Regions from separate parts of the Allobosea sp. GW823-FHT02B03 genome, predicted to be linked through region 1. Evidence: predicted binding sites of a transcription regulator. Region 1 holds the regulator's gene; each other region holds the start of a gene.
The links. The regulator LexA, encoded in region 1, represses DNA repair genes until DNA is damaged. The targets are predictions, from matches to a motif close to TGTTCNNNNTGTGTTCNG.
Positions count from the first base shown of each region.

Region 1 (5,422 bases):
GTGCGGGCGCCGCCGATATGGAGGAATCCGGTAGGCGACGGCGCAAAGCGCGTGACGACCTCATCGCTCATGAAAGAAGGACTCCGACGGAACGGGCGGATGAAGGGCGAGGGCCGGCTCACGGGCGGTCTCGGCCGGGGCTGACAACCGGCGCGGTCGCTGTAACATGGCTTTGCGGCCGCCGTTAAGCGCTTCCTGCGCTGGCGGCAAAAGGGAGGCCGATTGCTCTCCGTTCCGCCCCGGCGTCGCCGCAAGACCGTTGCGGCTGTCCTTGCCTTGCAGGGCGGGGCAGGATGGACGCGCCGTCTGACGCAGAGCCCAGCCTGGAATCCCGCCAGCTGGCGCATGCACCTCGGTGCCATGCTTGAAACCGAGGTCGAGCGCCGCCGCCTCTTCAACTGGCTTCCCGTGCCGCTCGGGCTCGGCGTCATCCTGTATTTCCTCGCCGATCGTGAGCCGGGCCTGATTGCGCCGCTGCTCGGCTTCGCCTTGTCGGCGCTCGCAGCGTCGCTGCTGCGCCATAAGCGCCTCGCCATGGCGATCTGCCTGGGGTTCGCCGCCGTCTTCGCCGGCTTCGCGGCCGGAGCCTGGCGCACGGCGAGTATCGCGGCGCCGGCGCTCGCCCGCCTCCATGTCGGCAAGGTCACCGGCTTCGTCGAGGCACTGGAGCAGCGCGAGAAGGGTGTCCGCCTCCTCGTCGTGGTCACCGACATGCCGGGCGTCGACCCGCAGCAGCGGCCGCGCCGGATACGTGTCAGCACAGCCGCGACGACCCTGAAGCCGGGCGATCACATCGTCGCGACCGCGCGGCTCCTGCCGCCGCCCGGGCCGGCGCGTCCCGGCGGCTACGACTTTGCCCGCGACGCCTTCTTCCGTGGCATCGGCGCCGTCGGCAGCATCGCCGGCAAGGTCGCGCTGGCACCGGCGCCGGTGCCGCAGTCGCGGCAACTTGCCTGGAGCGTCGCGATCGACCAGGCCCGCAATGCGCTGACCGAGCGCATCGCCACCATCGGCGGCGGGCAGGCGGGTGCGATGGCGGCCGCCCTGGTCACCGGCAAGCGTGGCCTGATCACTGAGCCGACCAATGACGACCTGCGCGCCGCCGGCATCTACCACATCGTCTCGATCTCCGGCCTGCACATGGTCCTGGCGGCCGGCACGATCTTCTGGCTCGCGAGGGCATTGCTGGCGCTGTCGCCAGGCATCGCGCTGTTCTGGCCAGTCAAGAAAATCGCCGCGCTCGCCGCGATGTTCGGCGCTACCGCCTATTGCGTCTTCTCCGGCGCAGAGGTTGCGACCGTGCGCTCGCTGATCATGACGCTGGTGATGCTCGGCGCCATCCTGGTCGACCGGCCGGCCCTCAGCATGCCCAATCTCGCACTCGCCGCGATCATCGTGCTGCTGCGCGAGCCGGAGGCGCTGCTCGGGCCGAGCTTCCAGATGTCCTTCGGCGCGGTCGCGGCGCTGATCGCCTTCGCCGAACGCTGGCAGGAGCGCCCGCCGGATGCGGCCGCCGCAAGCTGGCCCTGGCCGCTGCGGCCGCTCTGGCTCTCAGCCGTCGGCATCATCGTCACCACCTTGCTGGCGACGGCCGCGACTGCGCCCTTCGGCGTCTACCACTTCCAGACCTTCAACCCGTTCGGCCTGCTCGGCAACGCGCTCGCCCTGCCTTTCGTCTCGCTGATCGTCATGCCGGCCGCGGTCTTCGGCGTGCTGGCCTATCCATTCGGGCTCGACTGGCCGGCCTGGGCCCTGATGGGCTGGGCTTCCGGTCTCGTCCTGCAGCTCGCCCATTGGGTCGCCAGCATGGAACGCTCGACCGTGGTGCTGCCTGCCTTCGATGCCATGGCGCTCGCCCTGTTCGCGCTGGCGCTGCTCTGGCTGACCTTGTGGACGACGGCCCTGCGCTTCCTCGCGGCCCTGCCGCTCTGTGCCGGCCTGGCGCTCGCCTCGGACCCGACGCGGCCCGACATCCTGATCGAGCGCGACGGCTCCGGCATCCTGGTGCGCGGTGCCGAAGGACGACTCGTCCTGGCAGGCAAGCCGAGTCACTTCGTGTTGACGCAATGGCTCCATGCCGACGGCGATTCCCGCCCTCCGGATGATGCCACCTTGCGAGAGGGCGCCGCCTGCGACGCGCGCGGCTGCGTGATCCGTCTCAAGGATGGCCGCAGTGTCGCCTACACAAAGGACCGCGTCGCCATCGTCGAGGACTGCCAGCGCGCCGACCTCGTCGTCACGCCGCTCCACGTCAACGGCACCTGTACCGCCCGACTGATCGACCGGGCCGCGCTCGCCCGCGATGGCGCGACGGCGCTTGGGTCCGTGCGCGGCGGCAGCTGGCGCGCCTACACCGCCGAGGACGCAACGCGCCTGCGACCCTGGACCCGGGCCCGGCCCGCTCCCGCCGCGCCTTCTCCAGCGGAGCCAGCTCGTGCGCCTCCCGCCCCATCGTCCGCCGCTGCACCGATTGAGCAGGCGGAGGACAGCGGGATGCTTCAGTAGCGCCGCATCAGATTGACGAGCCGGCCCTGGATCTTGACCCGGTCCGGGCCGAGCACGCGGGTCTCATAGGCCGGGTTGGCCGCCTCGAGCGCGATCGAGGAGCCGCGCTTGCGGAGGCGCTTCAGCGTCGCTTCCTCGTCGTCGATCAGGGCGACGATGATGTCGCCGGTATTGGCCGTGTCCTGCTTGCGGATGACCACGGTGTCGCCGTCGAGAATACCGGCCTCGATCATCGAATCGCCGCGGACTTCGAGCGCATAGTGCTCGCCGCCGCCGAGCATGTCGGCGGGCATGGAGACGCTATGGCTGCGATCCTGGATCGCCGAGATCGGCGTGCCGGCGGCGATGCGGCCCATAACTGGGATGGAGACGGTGGAGCGCCCGCTGTCCTCGGCGCCCGCCGGGCGCGGCTTGGCTAGATTGGCTGCCGGGGCAGGCGGGGTCTGGCCGAGTCCGCCCTGGACGACCGAGGGGCTGAAGCGCCCGCGCTGCGCCTGCGGCCCGCCGATCCCGTCCGGCATCTTGATGACTTCGAGCGCGCGGGCGCGGTTCGGCAGCCGGCGAATGAAACCGCGTTCCTCCAGCGCCATGATCAGCCGGTGGATGCCGGATTTGGAGCGCAGGTCGAGCGCGTCCTTCATCTCGTCGAAGGAGGGCGGTACGCCGGATTCCCGCAGGCGTTCATGGATGAAGCGAAGCAGTTCGAACTGTTTGCGTGTCAGCATGATCTCGCCGCCCCGGCCTTTCGCATCGGAATCGAAACAAAGCACGAACAACATACCCGTTCGCCTTGTGTTCCGCAAGGGACGTCCGTCGGCCGTATTGCGCCGCGCGAAACTGGCCCTTCTGCGTGCAAGCGAAGCTTTGCCCAGCGTGGGGCGCCACGGCGAGAGGAGGGAGCGATGGCGGTCAGGTTGAGGATATTGAGCGCGCTGATGGCCGCGGCGGTGGCCGGTATGGCGAGCGCCGCCGAACTGCCGGTGCGCGGCGAATTCGGCGATCCCGCGCAGCAGGGCTGCAGATGGCTGAAGGAGGGCACCGAGGGCGCCTATGTCGGCTTCAACCGCGGCGGCCGCACCGGCGAGGCCGGCGAGGGCGGTTGCCATTTCAGCCGGATAGACCGCGTATCCGCCAACGAATACAGGATGAGCGGCACCTGCTTCAGCATCGACGGGCCGAAGCGTCGCGCCAGCCGGACCCTCAAGGTCGTCTCGAACGACGAGGTCGTCTATGGCGGCACGCGCTATCTGCGCTGCCGCTGATCGGCCTCAGCGCAACCGGATGATCCGGCACGGATCGCCCGCCTTGGCCGGTTCGGCGAAAACCGGCCGGATCACCAGCGCCTCGGCCCGGGCGAGGTTCGCCAGCATCGAGGAATCCTGCTTGGGAAAGGGCTTCACCCGGCGCTCGCCGGCTTCCGTCACGAAGGTCGAGCGCAGATAGTCCTGGCGTTCGTCATTCGCCGGCAGGTCGACGGCGAGGACCGCCGGCTCGCCGCGGTCGCGCTCTGGCTCGGCCATGCCGAGCAGGGCCTCAATCAGCGGCGTGACGAAGAGGTGTCCGCAGACGATCGAGGAGACCGGGTTGCCGGGGAGGCCAAGCGCGACCATCGGGCCGAGCCTGCCCATCATCATCGGCTTGCCCGGCCGCATCGCGATCTTCCAGAAGCCGAGATCCATGCCCTGGGCCTTGAGCGCGGCCTGGACGAGGTCATGCGCGCCGACCGAGGCGCCGCCGAGCGTGATCAGCACATCGGCATTCGCCGCCTTCGCCGCCTCGATGCGGGCGGCGAGGTCGGGGTGGTTGTCGCGGGCGATGCCGAGATCGAGCGCTGTGCCGCCCGCCTGCTCGACCAGTGCGGCCAGCGCATAGCTGTTCGAGGCGACGATCTGGTCGGGTCCGACCGGCTCGCCCGGCAGGACGAGCTCGTCGCCGGTGGCGAGGATCGCGACCACGGGCTTGCGGCGCACCGACAGCTCCGGATGCCCCATTGCGGCCGCAAGGCCGAGCGCGGCGCTGTCGAGGCGGCGGCCGGCCGCGAGCAGGATCTCGCCACTGCCGAAATCGAGCCCGGCGGCGCGCACGAACTGGCCCTTGGCCGCCGCCTTGGTGACGCGGATCACCGGGCCGTCGACGCCCTCGGCATGCTCCTGGATCAGGATGGCGTCGGTGCCCTCGGGCAGCGGCGCTCCGGTGAAGATGCGGACGGTCTCGCCGGGGGCGACCGCGCCGGAAAAACCGCGGCCGGCGGCGGATTCGCCGATGACCCGCAATTCCTTGCCGGGCTGGAGATCATCGGCACGGGCGGCATAGCCGTCCATCGCCGAATTGGCGAAGGGCGGCTGGGTGCGCAGCGCCGCGACATCGGCCGCCAGCACCCGGCTGGCGCAGCGCGCCAGCGGCAGGGTTTCGGCGCCGGTGGTCCCGGGAACGCTGTCGAGCAGCGCGCGCAGCGCGACCGCAACCGGTGTCAGGCTCATCTCTGCCCTTCCGCAACTTCGTAGACGCCGGACTTGCCGCCGGATTTGTGGACGAGCTGGATCGCTTCGATACGCATGCCGCGATCGACCGCCTTGACCATGTCGTAGACCGTCAGGCAGGCGACGCTGACGGCGGTCAGCGCTTCCATCTCGACGCCGGTCTTGCCGGTGAGGCGCACTTCGGCCCGCACACGCACGCCCGGCAGGGCCTCGTCGATGGAAAGGTCGACGGCGATCTTGGTCAGTAGCAGCGGGTGGCAGAGGGGGATCAGCTCGTGGGCTCTCTTTGCCGCCATGATCCCGGCGAGGCGGGCAGTGCCGAGCACGTCGCCCTTCTTGGCGTCGCCGGCGCGCACGATCGCGAGGGTTTCCGCCTGCATCACGACGCTGCCTTCGGCGACGGCGATCCGGGCGGTTTCCGCCTTGTCGCCGACATC
Region 1 covers NZ_JBXAJY010000003.1:371,229-376,650, reverse strand. Annotated here, with positions in the region: gene gltX (glutamate--tRNA ligase) at 1-71, opposite strand, end outside; gene AC1REK_RS11415 (ComEC/Rec2 family competence protein) at 361-2,505, shown strand; gene lexA (transcriptional repressor LexA) at 2,499-3,230, opposite strand; gene AC1REK_RS11405 (hypothetical protein) at 3,408-3,767, shown strand; gene AC1REK_RS11400 (molybdopterin molybdotransferase MoeA) at 3,774-4,985, opposite strand; gene moaC (cyclic pyranopterin monophosphate synthase MoaC) at 4,982-5,422, opposite strand, start outside.

Region 2 (5,422 bases), on a different contig from region 1:
TGCGCATGGCGATCCTGATGATCGCGCTGACCGCGCCGCTGCAGGCCCTGATCGGCGACTTCCACGGCAAGCAGACCGCGATCTACCAGCCGGCCAAGCTCGCCGCGATCGAAGCGCACTGGGACTCGTCCAAGCCCGGCGCGCTCGTGCTCTTCGCCTGGCCCGACGAGAAGGCGGAAATGAACCGCTTCGAGATCTCGATCCCGGGCGTGGCCAGCCTGCTCACCCATGGCAGCATGGACGCGCTGTTTCCGAGCCTGAAGGATTTCGCCGTCGAGGACCGTCCGCCGGTATTGATTCCATTCTTCGGCTTCCGGCTGATGGTCGGGCTCGGCACGCTGATGATCCTGTTCGGCTGGGTCGGCGCCTGGTTCTGGTGGCGCGGCCGGATCTTCGAATCACGACGCTGGCTCTGGATCGCCCAGTACACCTGGCCCGCCGGCTTCGTCGCCATTCTCGCCGGCTGGTTCGTCACCGAGGTCGGGCGCCAGCCCTGGGTGGCGACCGGCATCCTGCGCTCCAAGGATGCGGTCTCGCCGATAACCACGGCCGAGGTCGCGATCTCGCTGGCCCTGTTCGTCTTCGTCTATTGCGTGGTGTTCACCGCAGGCATCCTCCTGATCAACCGCCTGATCGACAAGGGGCCGGACGAGATCAGCCCGGAAGACCCGCCCGAGCAGCCCTCGAAGCGGACGCTGAAGGCGGCGCAGGGGCCCGCCTCCCAATTGTTCGGCGACGGCAAGCCCGGCGACGACAAGATCCAGCCGGCGCTCTGAGGAGAATCCAGATGGAATGGTATCTCCCCGTGATCTGGGCCGGGCTGATCGGCACCGCCGTCATGCTCTATGTCGTGCTCGACGGTTTCGACCTCGGCATCGCGATCCTGTTCCCGACGACCGGGGACGAAAGCGAGCGCGACCAGATGATGAACTCCGTCGCGCCGTTCTGGGACGGCAACGAGACCTGGCTGGTGCTCGGCGGCGCAGGGCTCTGGGTCGCCTTCCCGCTGGCCTATGCGGTGATCATGCCGGCGCTCTATCTGCCGGTGACGCTGATGCTGCTGTCGCTGATCTTCCGCGGCGTCGCCTTCGAGTTCCGCTGGGTGGCGAAGCCGAAGCACCGGATCTGGGACCTCGCCTTCTGGCTCGGCTCGACCAGCGCCGCCTTTGCCCAGGGTGTCATCCTCGGCGGGCTGATCCAGGGCATCAAGGTGGTCGACAGGCAGTTCGCCGGCGGCCCGTTCGACTGGCTGACGCCTTTCACGCTGATGTGCGGCGCTGGCGTCGTCGTCGGCTATGCCCTGCTCGGCGCGACCTGGCTGGTCTTCAAGACCGAAGGTCCGGTCGCCGACCGCGCCCGCCGCCAGGCCAAGGTGCTGCTTATCGGCCTGCTCGCCTTTGCCGTGCTGGTTTCGCTCTGGACCCCCTATGCCCATCCGCGGATCGCGGAGCGCTGGTTCACGCCGTCGAACCTCATGCTGCTCTGGCCCTTCCCGGTGCTGACCGCCTTCTTCGGCTACATGGTCTGGAAGCGACTGCACGGGAACCACGAGTTCACGCCATTCGCCTTCACCATCGCGATCTTCGTGCTCTGCTTCCTCGGGCTGGCGATCTCGAACTATCCCTATCTGGTGCCGCCCAACCTGACGATCTGGGATACGGCGGCGGCACCGAGCTCGCACATCTTCGTGCTGATCGGGGTCAGCTTCCTCCTGCCGATGATCCTGTTCTACACCGCCTTCGTCTACTGGACCTTCCGCGGCAAGGTGAAGGCCGATAGCGGCTATCACTGAGCCTCTGCGAAAGATCGGCCGGCACGGAACCCGGCCGGCGCGGAATGAAGGCTTGAGTTCCCGCGCCGCCTCGCGGAAATTGGCAGCGCTGAAGCAAGGGCGTCGCGATGCGTTGGGAAGATTACCGCCAGTCCGAAAACCTCGAGGACAGGCGTGGCGGCGGCGGTGAGTTCGCCGGGCTCCCCGGCGGCCGCGGCGGGATCGGCATCGGCACCATGGTCGTGCTCGGCCTGGTCGGCTGGGCGCTCGGCATCGACCCGCGAATCCTGATCGGCGGCGCCGAGATGATCGGTGGCATCGGCGGGCGCAGCGCGCCGACGCAGGAGCAGCGCCAGTCGGCCGGCCCGCCGAAGGACGAGATGGGCCGTTTCATCTCGGCGGTGCTGGCTCAGAACGAGGACATCTGGTCCAAGGTGCTGCCGCAGCAGGCCAACCGGAAATACCAGCCGCCGCGCCTCGTCGTCTTCGACGGCGTGACACGCTCGGGCTGCGGCACCGCGCAGTCGGCGATGGGGCCGTTCTATTGCCCGAACGACCAGCGGGTCTATCTCGACACCTCCTTCTTCCAGGAAATGCAGCGCAAGCTCGGCGGCGGCGGCGACTTCGCCTATGCCTATGTGATCGGCCACGAGGTCGGCCATCACATCCAGAACCTGCTCGGCATCCTGCCCAAGGTGAACCAGATGCGCGAGCGGCTTTCCGAGCGCGAATCGAACCAGCTCTCGGTGCGGGTCGAATTGCAGGCCGACTGCTTCGCCGGCGTCTGGGCCTACAACATCAAGGCGATGGACCGTATCGAGCCCGGCGACGTCGAGGAGGCGATGCGCACCGCCGCCGCGATCGGCGACGACAAGCTGCAGCAGCAGGCTGGGCGCGGCGCCGTGGTGCCTGATTCCTTCACCCACGGCTCGTCGGCACAGCGCATGCGCTGGTTCAACGCCGGCTTCAATTCGGGCTCGATGCAGGCCTGCAACACCTTCCAGACCGACCGGCTCTGACGAGCCCGCCCCCCGGCAGGCCCTATCCCTGCGCCCGCTCGCGGCGCACGGAAAGACGACGCGGCGAGGCCGGCAGGCGGCCGGAGAGGAGCTGCTTCTTCGGCGCGATCAGCCCGGCCCTGACGCCGCGCGAACGCAGCGAAACCGCGCCCCATTCGCGTAGCGCCGCGATGCCGCGCAGCGGCATAAGCGCGGGCGTGGTCGCGGCCGTCATCAGATGCCGCTCGACGCTCTCGGCCCAATGCGGCTCCGGCAGATCCCCGGCCTCGAGCAGCAGCACCCAGTCGCCCCGCGCGCGCTCGATGCCGAGCGCCCAGCTCGCGCCGTTTCGCGCTGCGACATAGCTCGCCCCGGTCACATCGGCGAGCCGCTCGGTTTCGCTGTCTTCCCCGGCGCCGATCACCACCGCATGGCCGATCGTGCCGCCGGCCACCGCCGGAATCAGCACCGACAGGGTCGCGGCCAGCGCTTCGGTGCGGCCATTGGCACGAATGACGGCTGTGAGCATGGTCCCGATGCTATGCCGCAGCGCAACATGTCGCAATCCTGTCACTTGCAATCTGTTCCCGTTATGTTCACATTCATACATCGTGAAACCGGCGATTCCGGCGAGGAGCCCCCCGATGCGCCAAGCCCGACCTTCCGCAAGGCCGCCGACGACGCAGGCGCTGAAGCGCCGCGACGCCGAGCCGGCCTCGATCTCCGCCCGAATCGCGCCGGTAGACCCGCTCGCCCTTGCCGGGCACCGCATCGACCCGGAGCGGCGACGCGGGCGCGGCGCGACGATCAATCCGGGCGGGCGCTTCGAGGCCGAGCAGCGCTTCGACGAGGATGATGGCTGGGGCTCGCTCGGCGAATTGCCGCCCTTCAAGACCGAGATCTCAATCGAGAAACCGCGGACGATCATTACCCGCAATGACTCCCCGGATATTTCGTTCGACCGCTCGATCAATCCCTATCGCGGCTGCGAGCATGGCTGCGTCTACTGCTTCGCCCGGCCGAGCCATGCCTATCTCGGGCTCTCGCCCGGCCTCGATTTCGAGACCAAGCTGACGGCAAAGCCCGATGCGGCGCTGCTGCTCGAAAAAGAGCTCTCCGCCGCCAGCTACCAGCCGCGCACCATCGCGATCGGCACCAATACCGACGCCTACCAGCCGATCGAGAAGAAGCTGCGGATCATGCGCGGCATCCTGGAGGTGCTGGCGAAGTTCAACCATCCGGTCGGGATCGTCACCAAATCGGCGCTGGTGCAGCGCGACATCGATATCCTCGCGCCGATGGCCGAGAAGGGCCTGGTCAAGGTCGCACTCTCGGTGACGACGCTCGACGCCAAGCTGTCGCGCGGCATGGAGCCCCGTGCCGCCTCTCCCGCCAAGCGCATCGAGACGATCCGCAAGCTCTCGGAGGCCGGCATCCCGGTCACCGTGCTGGTCGCTCCGATCATCCCGGCGGTGAACGAGCACGAGATCGAGCGCATCCTCGACGCTGCCAAGGCGGCCGGCGCGCGCGAGGCCGGCTATGTGCTGCTGCGCCTGCCGCTCGAAGTGAAGGATCTGGTGCAGGACTGGCTCGTCACCCACCACCCCGACAAGATGCGCCATGTCGTCTCGCTGATCCGCTCGACGCGCGGCGGCAAGGACTATGATGCGGCCTGGGGCCAGCGCCAGGTCGGCTCGGGGCCCTATGCCTGGATGATCGGCCGGCGCTTCGAGATGGCCGCCGAGCGGCTCGGCTTCAACACGGCGCGGCTGCGCCTGCGCAGCGACCTCTTCATCAAGCCCGAGAAGGAGAAGGCGCAGCTCAGCCTGTTCTGACGAGCCTTACCGGCGCTGCACTGTGGAAGCCGGCATGGTCAAGGCAGACCGCGGCGCCGCGATCTGGCATAGCCTGCCGTCATGTTCGCCGATTTCAGCCATGAGGCGCGCGCCATCGCGCAGGGTTGCCAGCTGGTCGCCGGCGTCGACGAGGTCGGCCGCGGCCCGCTCGCCGGCCCGGTCGTCGCGGCCGCAGTCATCCTCGATCCGCAGGCGGTTCCCGGCGGGCTCGCCGATTCGAAGCTGCTCAGCGCCCAGCGGCGCGACACGCTGTTTGACATCATCCTCCGGCAGGGGCTCGGCATCGGGATCGGCAGCGCCTCGGCGCTGGAGATCGACCGGCTGAACATCCGTCAGGCGACGCTGCTGGCGATGCGCCGCGCGGTAGCGGCCCTGCCGTTGGCACCGGGGCTCGTCCTCGTCGACGGCAACGACCCGCCGAGCCTGGCCTGCCCCTGCGAGGCGATCATCGGCGGCGACGCGCTGATCTCGTCGATCGCCGCGGCCTCGATCATCGCCAAGGTCACGCGCGACAGGATGATGGCACGGCTCGGCCAGCACTACCCCGCCTATGGTTTCGCCGGCCATGCCGGCTACGGCACCGCCCAGCATCGCGCCGCGCTCAAGGAGCATGGTCCCTGCCCGGCCCATCGCTATTCCTTCGCGCCGGTGAAGGGCACCTGGACGCGGCCGGCCTGACGTCCACGAGGCCGACGCTCGGCCTGGCCGGAGCAGAACGCGGCGAGGGCCAGAAGCGCGCGTGAAGGCCGGTAGCGGGACGCCCGTCCCTCGACCGGGGACGCGCATGTCAAGCCTAA
Region 2 covers NZ_JBXAJY010000001.1:593,352-598,773, reverse strand. Annotated here, with positions in the region: gene AC1REK_RS02760 (cytochrome ubiquinol oxidase subunit I) at 1-776, shown strand, start outside; gene cydB (cytochrome d ubiquinol oxidase subunit II) at 788-1,792, shown strand; gene ypfJ (KPN_02809 family neutral zinc metallopeptidase) at 1,900-2,790, shown strand; gene AC1REK_RS02745 (hypothetical protein) at 2,813-3,298, opposite strand; gene AC1REK_RS02740 (PA0069 family radical SAM protein) at 3,414-4,604, shown strand; gene rnhB (ribonuclease HII) at 4,686-5,303, shown strand.
Region 2: AC1REK_RS02740 (PA0069 family radical SAM protein) is a predicted target of LexA. The motif match lies at 3,352-3,369, and genes of this name have one in related genera.

Region 3 (5,422 bases), on a different contig from region 1:
CCCGATATTGGTGCGGACTGTTTCGCGGCAGACCGGCCTGAGAAGTGCACGAATCTCGGCCAGTTCATCGCGTGCATAGGTGTAGATCCTGGCGTCCGCCACCGTCACCACGGCGCTCCTCGCGGCGCGAGCCGTCGCGGAAAGGTTGAAGAGCGTCTTGAGCGCAGGCGCCTCGACGCTGAAGCTCCCACCGATCTGACTGGCAACGTCGCGGCTTTCGGTCTCGCTCGGCGTCGGCTTGAAGCCATAGAGATCGACCGAGTAACGCGCCGTGCAGAGCGTCGCCAGTTGCACCGAGCGGGGGCTCTGGTCGCGCGGGTCGTAATTCTCCTTCGCGACCAGCAGACCCGGCCCGTGCAACGTGCTGGGCGGCACATTTCGCGAGAAGCCGTATTTGACGACGATGCCTTCGAGCTGGCGGTCCTCGCTCTGGCAGGCGGCCAGTGGGAGCCCGGCTAGAAGGCAGAATGCGAGCCGCAATCTCGGTTCCCGACCCATGGCCAACTCCGGCGGGCGTTGACAATGCCTATATACCTAAAGTTGCATAATGACTCATAATCCGCAACCTTGAGTAGAGCGCATTTCAGGCCAACGGCGGATAGTCGACACCGGCGAGATAGAGTCCGCAGGAGGGGGCGAGCGCAGCGCATTGCGAGCGGTCGCGTGCAGCCAGAACCTTGCCGACCTTGTTCTCGGGCCAACGCCCCATGCCGACCATTTTCAGGCAACCGACCATGGAGCGGACCTGATGGTGCAAGAACGAGCGAGCATGGGCATAGACCACGATCTCGGCGCCCTCGCGCCGGCAATCGAGCCGGTCGAGCGTGCGCAGCGGGCTGTTGGCCTGGCATTCGGCAGCCCGGAAGGTGGTGAAGTCGTGATGGCCGAGCAGAGCCTTGGCGGCGCGGTCCATCGCCTCATGGTCGAGCCGAACCGGAACATGCCAGACACGGCCGGCATCCAGCGCCGGCTGCGCCCTGCGGTCGAGGATGCGATAGATGTAATAGCGACGCAGCGCCGAGATCCGGGCATCGAACGTGTCGGGCACCGCCTCGGCGCTGAGCACCGCGACCGACAGGCGCTTCAGTCTGGCATTGCTGGCGTCGCGCACCACGTCGGTGCGCCATTGCTTGTCGAGATCGACATGGGCGACCTGATGTGTGGCATGGACACCGGCATCGGTGCGCCCTGCGCAATGCAGACGCACGGGGTGGCCACAGAAGGCCTCGACCGCCTCCTCGACACTCTGCTGGACGGAAGGGCCGTTGAGCTGGCGCTGCCAGCCCGAGAACGGCGTGCCGTCATATTCGATGACGAGCTTGTAGCGCGGCATCAGACTCGCTCCACCAGGGAGACTGCACCTTTGTCGGTCGTCCCGGCCGAAGCGAAGCGGAGAGCCGGGACCCATGCCTGAACCGCTCCGGCATGGATCCCGGGTCGAGCTGAGCTCGCCCGGGATGACGGCGTGAAATGAGAGCGCTGCAACACGCTAGAGCTTCGCGCCGGCCGAGAGCCGGGCGCCGCGCAGGAACTCGCCGCCGCTCATCGGGGCGCGGCCGGCGCGCTGGACCTGCAGCAGCTTCACCGCGCCGACCTTGCAGGCGACGGTGCCCTCGTCGTCGAGCAGCGTGCCGGGCTCGGCCGCACCGCCGGCACGTGCCGTGCGCAGCAGCTTGAGGCGCTCAGGCCCCTTGCCGAGGTCGACTTCGACGAAGGCGCCCGGAAAGGGCGATAGGCCGCGCACCAGATCGTGCACCTGCTGTGCCGGCCTGGTCCAGCTCAGCCGCGCCTCGTCATTGCCGATCTTGCTGGCATAGGTGACGCCGTCCTGCGCCTGCGGCGTGAAGCGCAGGCCCCCGCGTCCGAGCGCCGCCAGCGCCCTCACCATCAGGTCGGCACCGAGCACGGAAAGCCGGTCATGCATGTCGCCGGCAGTGGCATCGCTGTCGATGGCGAGCCGCTCGACCATGCCGACCGGGCCGGTGTCGAGCCCCTCCTCCATCTTCATCACGCAGACGCCGGTCTCGGCGTCGCCGGCCATGATCGCGCGCTGGATCGGGGCAGCGCCGCGCCAGCGCGGCAGGAGCGAGGCGTGCAGGTTCAGGCAGCCGAGCTCGGGCACTTCGAGGATAGCCTTGGGCAGGATCAGCCCATAGGCCACGACGACCGCGACATCGGCGTCATGCGAGGCCATGATCTCGGCGGCCTCGGCGTTCCGCAGCGTCTTCGGCGTGAACACCGGGATGCCGAAGCGCTCGGCGGTGCACTGCACCGGCGACGGCTTCAGCTCCATGCCGCGCCCGGCCGGAGCCGGGGGGCGCGTATAGACGGAAACGACCTCGTGGCCCTGGCCGATGATCTCGGTCAGGGTGGGCACGGCGAAGTCCGGCGTGCCCATGAAGATGATGCGCAGGCTCATGTGATTTCCCGGCCGCTCAGGCCGCACTCTCCCGGCGGGCGGCCTTGGCGAAGCGCTTGGTTACACGCTCACGCTTCAGGCGCGACAGGTAGTCGATGAAGAGCACGCCGTTGAGATGGTCGATCTCGTGCTGGAGGCAGGTGGCGAGGAGGCCGTCAGCCTCGATCTCCTGCATCGCCCCGTCGAGATCCATATAGCGCACCTTCACGCGCGCCGGCCGCTCGACCTCCTCGTAATATTCGGGGATCGACAGGCAGCCTTCCTCATAGACGTTCTTCTCCTCCGAGCTCCAGGTGACCTCGGGATTGACGAAGACCATCGGGGTCTTCGGCGTCTCCTCGTCGTCCTCGCTCTTCTTCGAGACATCGATGGTGACGAGGCGGACCGGCTTTCCGATCTGGATCGCGGCAAGGCCGATGCCGGGCGCGTCGTACATCGTCTCCAGCATGTCCTCGGCGAGCTTGCGGATCTCGGGCGTGACCGAAGCGACGGGGGCCGAGACCAGCCTGAGCTGACTGTCGGGCAGGATGACGAGGGGGCGAATGGCCATGGAGCGCTCTGCAGCAAATGTCTTGAGATTGAGGCGACATAAGCACTTGTGCAGGAGCGGTCAAACTGTTCCGCTTTCGTTCGCATTAGTGTAGGCTCGTTCCATGAACCAGATCGCCTTCGTCCTGCTCGAACGGCCCGTCAGCTGGGCGGACGCTGCCTTCGGCTTTGCCGGCCTCACCCTGCTCCTGCTCGCGCTGGCGCTGCTCTCCGCCTGGCGCGGCGGGCACAGGCACGCGGCGGAAGCGGCCGCCGCAGCCGAGCGGGCGCGCGAGATGGACGACAAGGTCGCCGAGATGAACCGGATGCAGTCCGAGCTGACCGGCCGGATGCAGACCATGGCCGAGATCCTCTCGACCCGGCAGGGCGATCTCGCCCGCCTCGTGGCCGACCGGATCGACGGCCTGCGCCAGCAGGTCGGCGCCGGGCTGGAGCAGAATGTCCGCCAGACCAATGAGAGCCTCGGCAAGCTGCAGGAGCGCCTCGCGGTGATCGACAGCGCCCAGAAGAACCTCACGGAGCTGACCGGCGAGGTGGTGACGCTGAAGGACGTGCTGGCCAACAAGCAGGCGCGCGGCGCCTACGGCCAGGGCCGCATGGAGGCGATCATCCGCGACGGGCTGCCCGCTGCATTCTTCTCGTTCCAGCCCATGCTCTCCAATAGCCGCCGGCCCGACTGCCTGGTGACCCTGCCCGGCGACGGCCGCGGCCTCGTCATCGACGCCAAGTTTCCGCTGGAGAGCTTCACCCTGCTGCGCGAAGCACGCGGCGAGGAGGCGAAGAAGCAGGCAGCAGCGCGGGTGCGCGGCGATGTCGGCCAGCACATCAAGGACATTGCCGAGCGCTATTTCCTGCCCGGCGAGACGCAGGACGTGGCGCTGCTCTTCGTGCCGTCGGAGGCGATCCATGCCGATCTGCACGAGCATTTCGAGGACGTGATCCAGAAGGCCAGCCGGGCCCGCGTGATGATCGTCTCGCCCTCGCTGCTGGCGCTGGCGATCCAGCTGATGCAGTCGCTGGTCCGCGATGCCCGCATGCGCGAAGAGGCTCGGGTGATCCAGTCCGAGGTCGGCAAGCTGCTCGACGATGTCCGCCGGCTCGGCGAGCGAGTCGACAAGCTCGACGTGCATTTCCGCCAGGCGCAGGAGGATGTCGGCCTGATCAAGACCTCGGCCGGCAAGGTCACCGGCCGCGCGGAAAGGATCGGCGCGCTCGAGTTCGACGACGGTCCGGGCAGCCAGCCGGCACTGCCCTTCGCGAGGGAAAACCGGCTCAAGGCGGCAGAATAAACCCGGGCCGCCATCTGCAGATCACATTCCGGCGTAGCCTGCGCGCCCTACCCGCTGCGCAGGAGACCGCCAGACGTGCTCGTCCAGATCGGAACGCTCATCGCCGCGACGAGCCTCGTCCAGCTCGCCAACGGCTTCTTCAACACCTTTCTGTCCCTGCGGCTGACCACCGAGAATTTCGGCCCGACGCTGACCGGCATCGTGCTTAGCGCCTATTTCATCGGCTTCTCGATCGGCGCCGTCGGCAGCGGCGCCATCATCCAGCGCATCGGGCATATTCGCGCCTATGCCGCCTTCGCCGGCATGGTCGTCGTCGGAACGGCCGGGATGGCGCTCTTCGTCTCGCCACTCGGCTGGATCCTGTGCCGGATGGCGATCGGCATCGGCTGCGTCGGCCTGTTCATCACCACGGAAAGCTGGCTGAACGCCAAGGCGCCGGCGGACCAGCGCGGCCGGATCTTCTCGATCTACATGGTCGGCACCTTCCTGGCGCTGGCGATGGGCCAGCTGCTGATCGGAAAGCTGCCGATCGCCTCGTTGACCCCGTTCTTCATCATCATCGCATTGTTCGCGCTGGCGCTGATGATGGTGAGCGCGACGCGCGCGGAGGCTCCGGCCCTCTCGCCCGAAGCCTCCCTGCCCTATGGCGAGCTGACCCGGCAGGCGCCGGTCTCGGTGATCGGCTGCATCGTCTCGGGCATCGTGACCAGCGCCTTCTACGCACTGGTGCCGGCCTGGATGGCGCGCAACGACATTCCCCAGGGAACGATCGCCCTGTTCATGCTGGTCGCGGTGCTCGGCGGCTTCGCCTTCCAGGTCCCGGTCGGCAAGGTCTCCGACCGCGGCGACCGGCGGGTCGTGCTCGCCGGACTGGCGATCGGCTTCGCCGTCGCGGCCATCCTGATCCAGCTCGTGCCGCCGAGGCTCGTCTTCGTGCTGCCGATCGCGGCATTGCTCGGCGGCTTCATGTCGACGCTCTACCCGGTCTGCGTCGCCCATGCGCTCGACCGCATGCCTCAGGACCGGGTCGTGGCGGTGAGCGGCCGGCTGATCCTGGTCAGCGGCATCGGCTCGGCGCTGGGCCCGATCCTCGGCGCCCAGGTGATGGGACAGCTCGACATCAACGGGCTGCTCTATTTCATGGCCGCCGCGGCGATCGCCCTGG
Region 3 covers NZ_JBXAJY010000001.1:121,605-127,026, reverse strand. Annotated here, with positions in the region: gene AC1REK_RS00605 (hypothetical protein) at 1-498, opposite strand, end outside; gene truA (tRNA pseudouridine(38-40) synthase TruA) at 584-1,333, opposite strand; gene fmt (methionyl-tRNA formyltransferase) at 1,490-2,419, opposite strand; gene def (peptide deformylase) at 2,436-2,969, opposite strand; gene AC1REK_RS00585 (DNA recombination protein RmuC) at 3,073-4,257, shown strand; gene AC1REK_RS00580 (MFS transporter) at 4,333-5,422, shown strand, end outside.
Region 3: AC1REK_RS00585 (DNA recombination protein RmuC) is a predicted target of LexA. The motif match lies at 3,036-3,053, and genes of this name have one in related genera.

Region 4 (5,422 bases), on a different contig from region 1:
CTCGGCCAGGGCCGACATCGCATCGGCCGGGACCGGCTCGGAGACGGCCGGCTGGTCGGCCTCGGCGGCGACCACGGGCGCCTCATCCGGCGCAATTGCGAGCTCGGCCTCGGTGAGCACAGGAGCGTCCGGCGTTTCGGCGGCGGCAGCTTCGGGCGCTTCGCTCTCGGAGGCCGCAGCCTCGGACGGGGCCTCCGCATTCAAGGCGTCGAGGTTCTCGGCCGCAACGGCCTCGGCCGCGGCGTCCCCCTCGCCCGCAGGCGAGGCTTCAGCCGTCGGGGTAGCCACGATCGGCTCCGGCGTCGCAGCGAGCGGCACGGTGATCGCAGGGCCCGGCCGCTTCACCGAGACATAGCCGAGCGAGCGCAGGATCGAGGCGAAATCCTCGCCGGCACAGCCGACGAGCGAGGTCATCGCGCCGGTGGCGACGAAGCCGTCCTGGTCGGCGGCGCCCGCCGGCGGTTGGCCCAGCGTCATGCCGGGGCGATAGGCGATGGCCGGACGAATCAGATCGGCAAGGCGTTCTAGGATGTCGACGCGCACAGCACGCTCGCCGCAGACGCGATAGCCGGCAGCCCTGTACAGCCCCTTCGGCACGTCCTTGTTGGCCGGGAACGAGGTCCGGCCGGACGAGGCGAGATGGGCGATGTCGTCGAGCCCGCCCTGCTCCGGGCCGCCATGCTTCAGCGCCCACAGCTGCGCGGCGAGCGCCCGCGGCGCCGGCTTCAGCAGGGCCGGAACGTAAAGATGGAAGGCGCCGAAGCGCATGCCGAGCTGGCGCAGGCCGGCCCGCCCCTCCTGGTCGAGCGTCTTCATCTCCTCGCCGACCTTGGCGCGCTCGAGCACGCCGAGCGCCTCGGCCGCCTGGAAGGCGATGCCGCGGGCGATGCCGGTCAGGCTCGCTGCCTCCTCCAGCACCTGCAGCGGCCCGAGCAGCTTGGTGATGTGATTCTTCAGCCAGAGCGTCAGACGGTTCTCGACCTGCTCGCGCGCCGGCCCGGTCAGGTGCTCCTCGACCAGCAGGCGCAGGCGCGGCTCCAGCACCTTCTCGCCGGCCACGAGGCGTGCCACGGGCTCGCCGATCCAGCGGATGAAGCCGTCATGCGACAGGACGAAGGCCTCGTCGCCTGCAAGCACGACGCGCGAGGCGCGCGCTTCCATCTCGCTGGCGAGCGCCTTCATCGCGGCGGCGTTCAGCGCCTTGGCTTCGGGGCCGCCGGCCTTGGGATCCGCCGTGAAGCGGAAACCTTGCAGCAACCCGACATGCTGGCCCTCGACGAGCACGTCGCCCGCCGCAGTGACCTCAGCTTCCAACATCGCATTCTCCCGCAGGCGACGCATCAATACGCTCGTGCGCCGATCGACGAAACGGCTGGCGAGCCTTTCGTGCAAAGCGTCCGACAGCTTGTCCTCTACAAGACGCGCCACCCCCTGCCAATGCTCTGGATCAGGCAACCAGTCGGGACGGTTCGCAACGAAGGTCCAGGTCCGGACCTGCGCGATACGCGCCGACAGCGTGTCGATCTCGCCATCGGTGCGGTCGAGCGCATTGAGCTGCCCCCGGTACCAGTCCGGATCGAGCCGGCCGTGCCGCATCAGTCGAAGATACAGCATTGTCGCGAGGTCCGCATGCTGCATCGGCGCGATCTTGCGATAATCTGGCAGACCGCAGACCTCCCAGAGTCGCGACACGGCCGGCTTGCCTTGTGCCAGCCTCGCGACGTCGTGGTCGCGCGCCAGGATTTCCAGCGTGGTCATGTCCTCGGCGATCAGCGCGCGGGTCATTCCCTGTTCCTGCGGCTGCTGGTTGAGGCTGTCGAGCAGCCCCGGGACCGAGCGCAGGTCGAGATCGGAATTGCGCCATTGCAGCTGGCGAATCGGCTCGAAGCGGTGATTCTCGATCGCCTCGACCAGTTCGGCATCGAAAGGCGGCGCCCGACCGGTGGTGCCGAACGTCCCATCGCGCAAATGGCGACCGGCCCGGCCGGCGATCTGGCCGAATTCCGCCGGATGCAGCTTTCGGAAATGATGGCCGTCGAACTTGCTGTCCCCGGCGAAGGCGATGTGGTCGACATCGAGGTTGAGCCCCATGCCGATCGCGTCGGTGGCGACGAGATAGTCGACATCGCCGGACTGGTAGATCTCGACCTGGGCATTGCGCGTGCGCGGCGATAGCGCGCCCAGCACCACCGCCGCCCCGCCCTTCTGCCGGCGGATCAGCTCGGCGATGGCGTAGACCTCCTCGGCCGAGAAGGCGACGATCGCCGAACGGCGCGGCAGCCGGGTGATCTTGCGGTCCCCGGCGAAGGTGAGGCTCGAGAGGCGCGGCCGCGTCACCACATTGGCGCCGGGGATGAGCTGCTCGATGAGCGGCCGCATCGTGCCCGCGCCGATCAGCATCGTCTCGGCCCGGCCGCGATGATTCAGCAGCCGGTCGGAGAAGACATGGCCGCGGTCGAGATCGGCGGCGAGCTGGATCTCGTCGACGGCGACGAAGTCGACGGCGAGGTCGCGCGGCATCGCCTCGACCGTGCAGACCCAGAAGCGCGGCCGCTCCGGCTTGATCTTCTCCTCGCCGGTGACGAGCGCCACCGCCTCAGGACCAACCTTCTCGACGACACGCTGATAGACCTCGCGCGCCAGAAGGCGCAGCGGCAGGCCGATCATCCCCGTGGGATGCGCGATCATCCGTTCTATGGCGAGATGGGTCTTGCCCGTATTGGTCGGGCCGAGCACCGCCGTGACGCCGCGTGCGCGGAGCGAAGGCGGAAGGGAGCGGGGTTGGATCAAGACGCTGGAGCTTTCCTGCAGCCTGCGCGGCGAAATACCGAGCCAGCCCTACCGGTTCGGGCGCCCCAAGGGCAACCCGGGCCGTGAACAGAACGAGTCCGGAACGAAGCGAGGCCGAATCGCTGACTCCCGCAGAATCAGGTTTCGTTCACGGCGAGATGTGGCGGCAAGCGATTCAAAAACCACAAGATTTTGAATCGCCCTCGGTTTCCGTCCCTTCGCCGACTTGCGCGAGGGGCGCTTTCGCTCATGTAGGCCTCCCGCGCGGGAAGGCGAGAGGCAAAAGCGAAAATAGTCGCGCACCCGACAGCTCAGTCGCCGAAGACTTCGGCGAACACCTCGGCCGCCTCGTCCGGCGCCTCGACATGGACGAAATGACCGGCGTCCTCGCAATAGGTCACTTCGACGTCGTCGAAATAATAGGACAGGAAGGCGCTCCATTCCGTCTTCAGGACCGGGTCGTGTCGGCCCCAATGCACCCGCGTCGGCTGGTGGATCGGGACGGAGGGCGTCGGATGACCGTCGATGGCGGCGATCCGCGCCGCATTCTGGCTGCGATACCAGTCGAAGCCGCCGCGCAGATTGCCGGGTTTCAGGAAATTCTCGACCCAGCGGTCGAAGACCGGCGCGAAGGCGTCCTTGCGATGGCACCAATGCGTCAGGAAATGCCCGAGATAGAGCGCGCAGGCCTCGCGGCTGGAGCCAATCAGCTGTTCGGCCAGCGGCAATTGCTGGAAGGACTGGTACCAGATCTCGTTGACATGGCCCTCGCGCACCCAGGCCGAGCCGACGCTCGGCGTCGGGCAGTTGAAGAACAAGAGCTTTTCGACCCGCTGCGGATGGCGCCGCGCCAGCCCCTGGGCGACATAGGCCCCGACATCGTGGCCGACGACGCCGACCGGCCCGGTCCCGAGCGCCTCCAGCAGGGCGGCGATGTCGTCGGCATGGCTGTTGGCCCCGACATCGCTGCGCGGCGCGGGCGATTTGGCGCTGTCGCCGAAGCCGCGCAGATCGGGGGCGATCAGGCGGAACTCGCCATGCAGCCGGTTCATCAGCGGCAGCCAGGTCATCCAGAATTCCGGCCAGCCATGCAGCAGCAGCACCGCCGGCCCGTCGCCGATCTCGGCGACATGCAGGACGGTGTCGCGCACCACCACGTCGCGGCGCCGCAATCCTGGCGGCAGTGAAAAATCGCCGGGCATGTCGGCTCCAGGGTCGAATCGCGGCGAAAGGCTAGCCCTCCCACCGCCGATGCGGCAATCCGCCGAACGGCAACGCCTTCATGCGCTGGGAGGAGAGGAAGCAAGGATAAGCGACGGCGGCGACGCCCTTCCCACTCGAACGCGCCGCGGGCGCCTGACCTCAGTTGCGCGAGGTCGCCGCCGTGACGCCGGGATCGACCTTGAAGCGCGAGGCCTCGATCACCGCGGTGCCGATCATCGTCTTCACCGAGATCCGCACCGGCAGCATCATGCCCGTACCGGCGATCGGGGCGAGCCAGGTCGAGATTTCCTTGTTCTCGGCCATGAACTTGGTGCTCGGCCGCAGCGCCCTGTGGCCGGAGATCGGCACGTAGCGTGCCTGGCAGATCGAGACCGGGCCGCTATAGCCGTCGAGCTTGACTTCGCGGGTGCCGGCAAAGCTCAGCTTGATGTCGTAGCGCGCGGCGCCGTCGAAGATCGGCAAGGTGCGGTTGCAGGCCGCCGCGCCCGAGTTCCGCCCGCCTTCGACCGGCATCAGGAAAGCGCTGATCGGGTCCATGACATTGCGGCGATGGGCGTCGCTGATCGGCACCCGGTCCGGCTTGGCATCGATCGGCGGTTCGATCTCGACCGCCCGCACGGCGTTACCGTCGAGCGCCATGCGCACGGTCCGGCTCTCGCTCGAGCTCGCCGAGGAGATCGCGAAGGTCGCCGGTGCGAGCCGGCCTGAATTGAGATTGCCGGTGGCGACGCCCGATCCGCGTCCGCCGGTGAAGCCGCCGACGAGCCCCGTCAGCTTGGCCTGAACGTCGAGCTTGTAGCGGCTGCCCTCGATGTCGCCGCTGAGGCTGGCCTTGCCGAAGGTCATCCCGAGCAGCGAGACGTCATAGGCCGCGTCGAGCGAAGCCGCACCCGCAGGAACCACGCCCGCAAGCAGCAAAGCTGCCAGGGACAGCCCGGGCAGGGACGGCGTGAGGGCGGGCTTCATCTCGATGCTCCGGGCGGCGCGACCGTTCGACAGCTCGCTTGCACTGCGAATCGGTCCGAATCGTGACCTGATTAACGGAGTCTGACGAGAGGAGGTTACCGAGATGTTTCCGTCGCGCCGATCGGCACATCGCCTTGACGTGGGTCTGGCGCTTGGTTATAGACCCGCCACTTCAATTTGACTTCCGGTGCTCGCCTGCCGGCACGTCGCGTGTCGGCGTTTTGTTTTGGGCACCCCGGAAATTTTGGGAACGATATCATGGCCCGCCGTTGCGAACTGACCGGGAAAGCCACCCTGACCGGCCACCTCGTCAGCCACTCGAACCGCAAGACCAAGACGGTCTTCCGGCCGAACCTGGTCAACGTCACCCTGCAGTCCGACACGCTCGGCCGCTCGGTCCGCCTGCGTGTTTCGGCCAACGCCCTGCGCACGGTCGATCATC
Region 4 covers NZ_JBXAJY010000004.1:117,302-122,723, reverse strand. Annotated here, with positions in the region: gene AC1REK_RS14095 (helicase-related protein) at 1-2,787, opposite strand, end outside; gene AC1REK_RS14090 (alpha/beta fold hydrolase) at 3,102-3,992, opposite strand; gene AC1REK_RS14085 (DUF3108 domain-containing protein) at 4,153-4,980, opposite strand; gene rpmB (50S ribosomal protein L28) at 5,239-5,422, shown strand, end outside.
Region 4: AC1REK_RS14095 (helicase-related protein) is a predicted target of LexA. The motif match lies at 2,879-2,896, and genes of this name have one in related genera.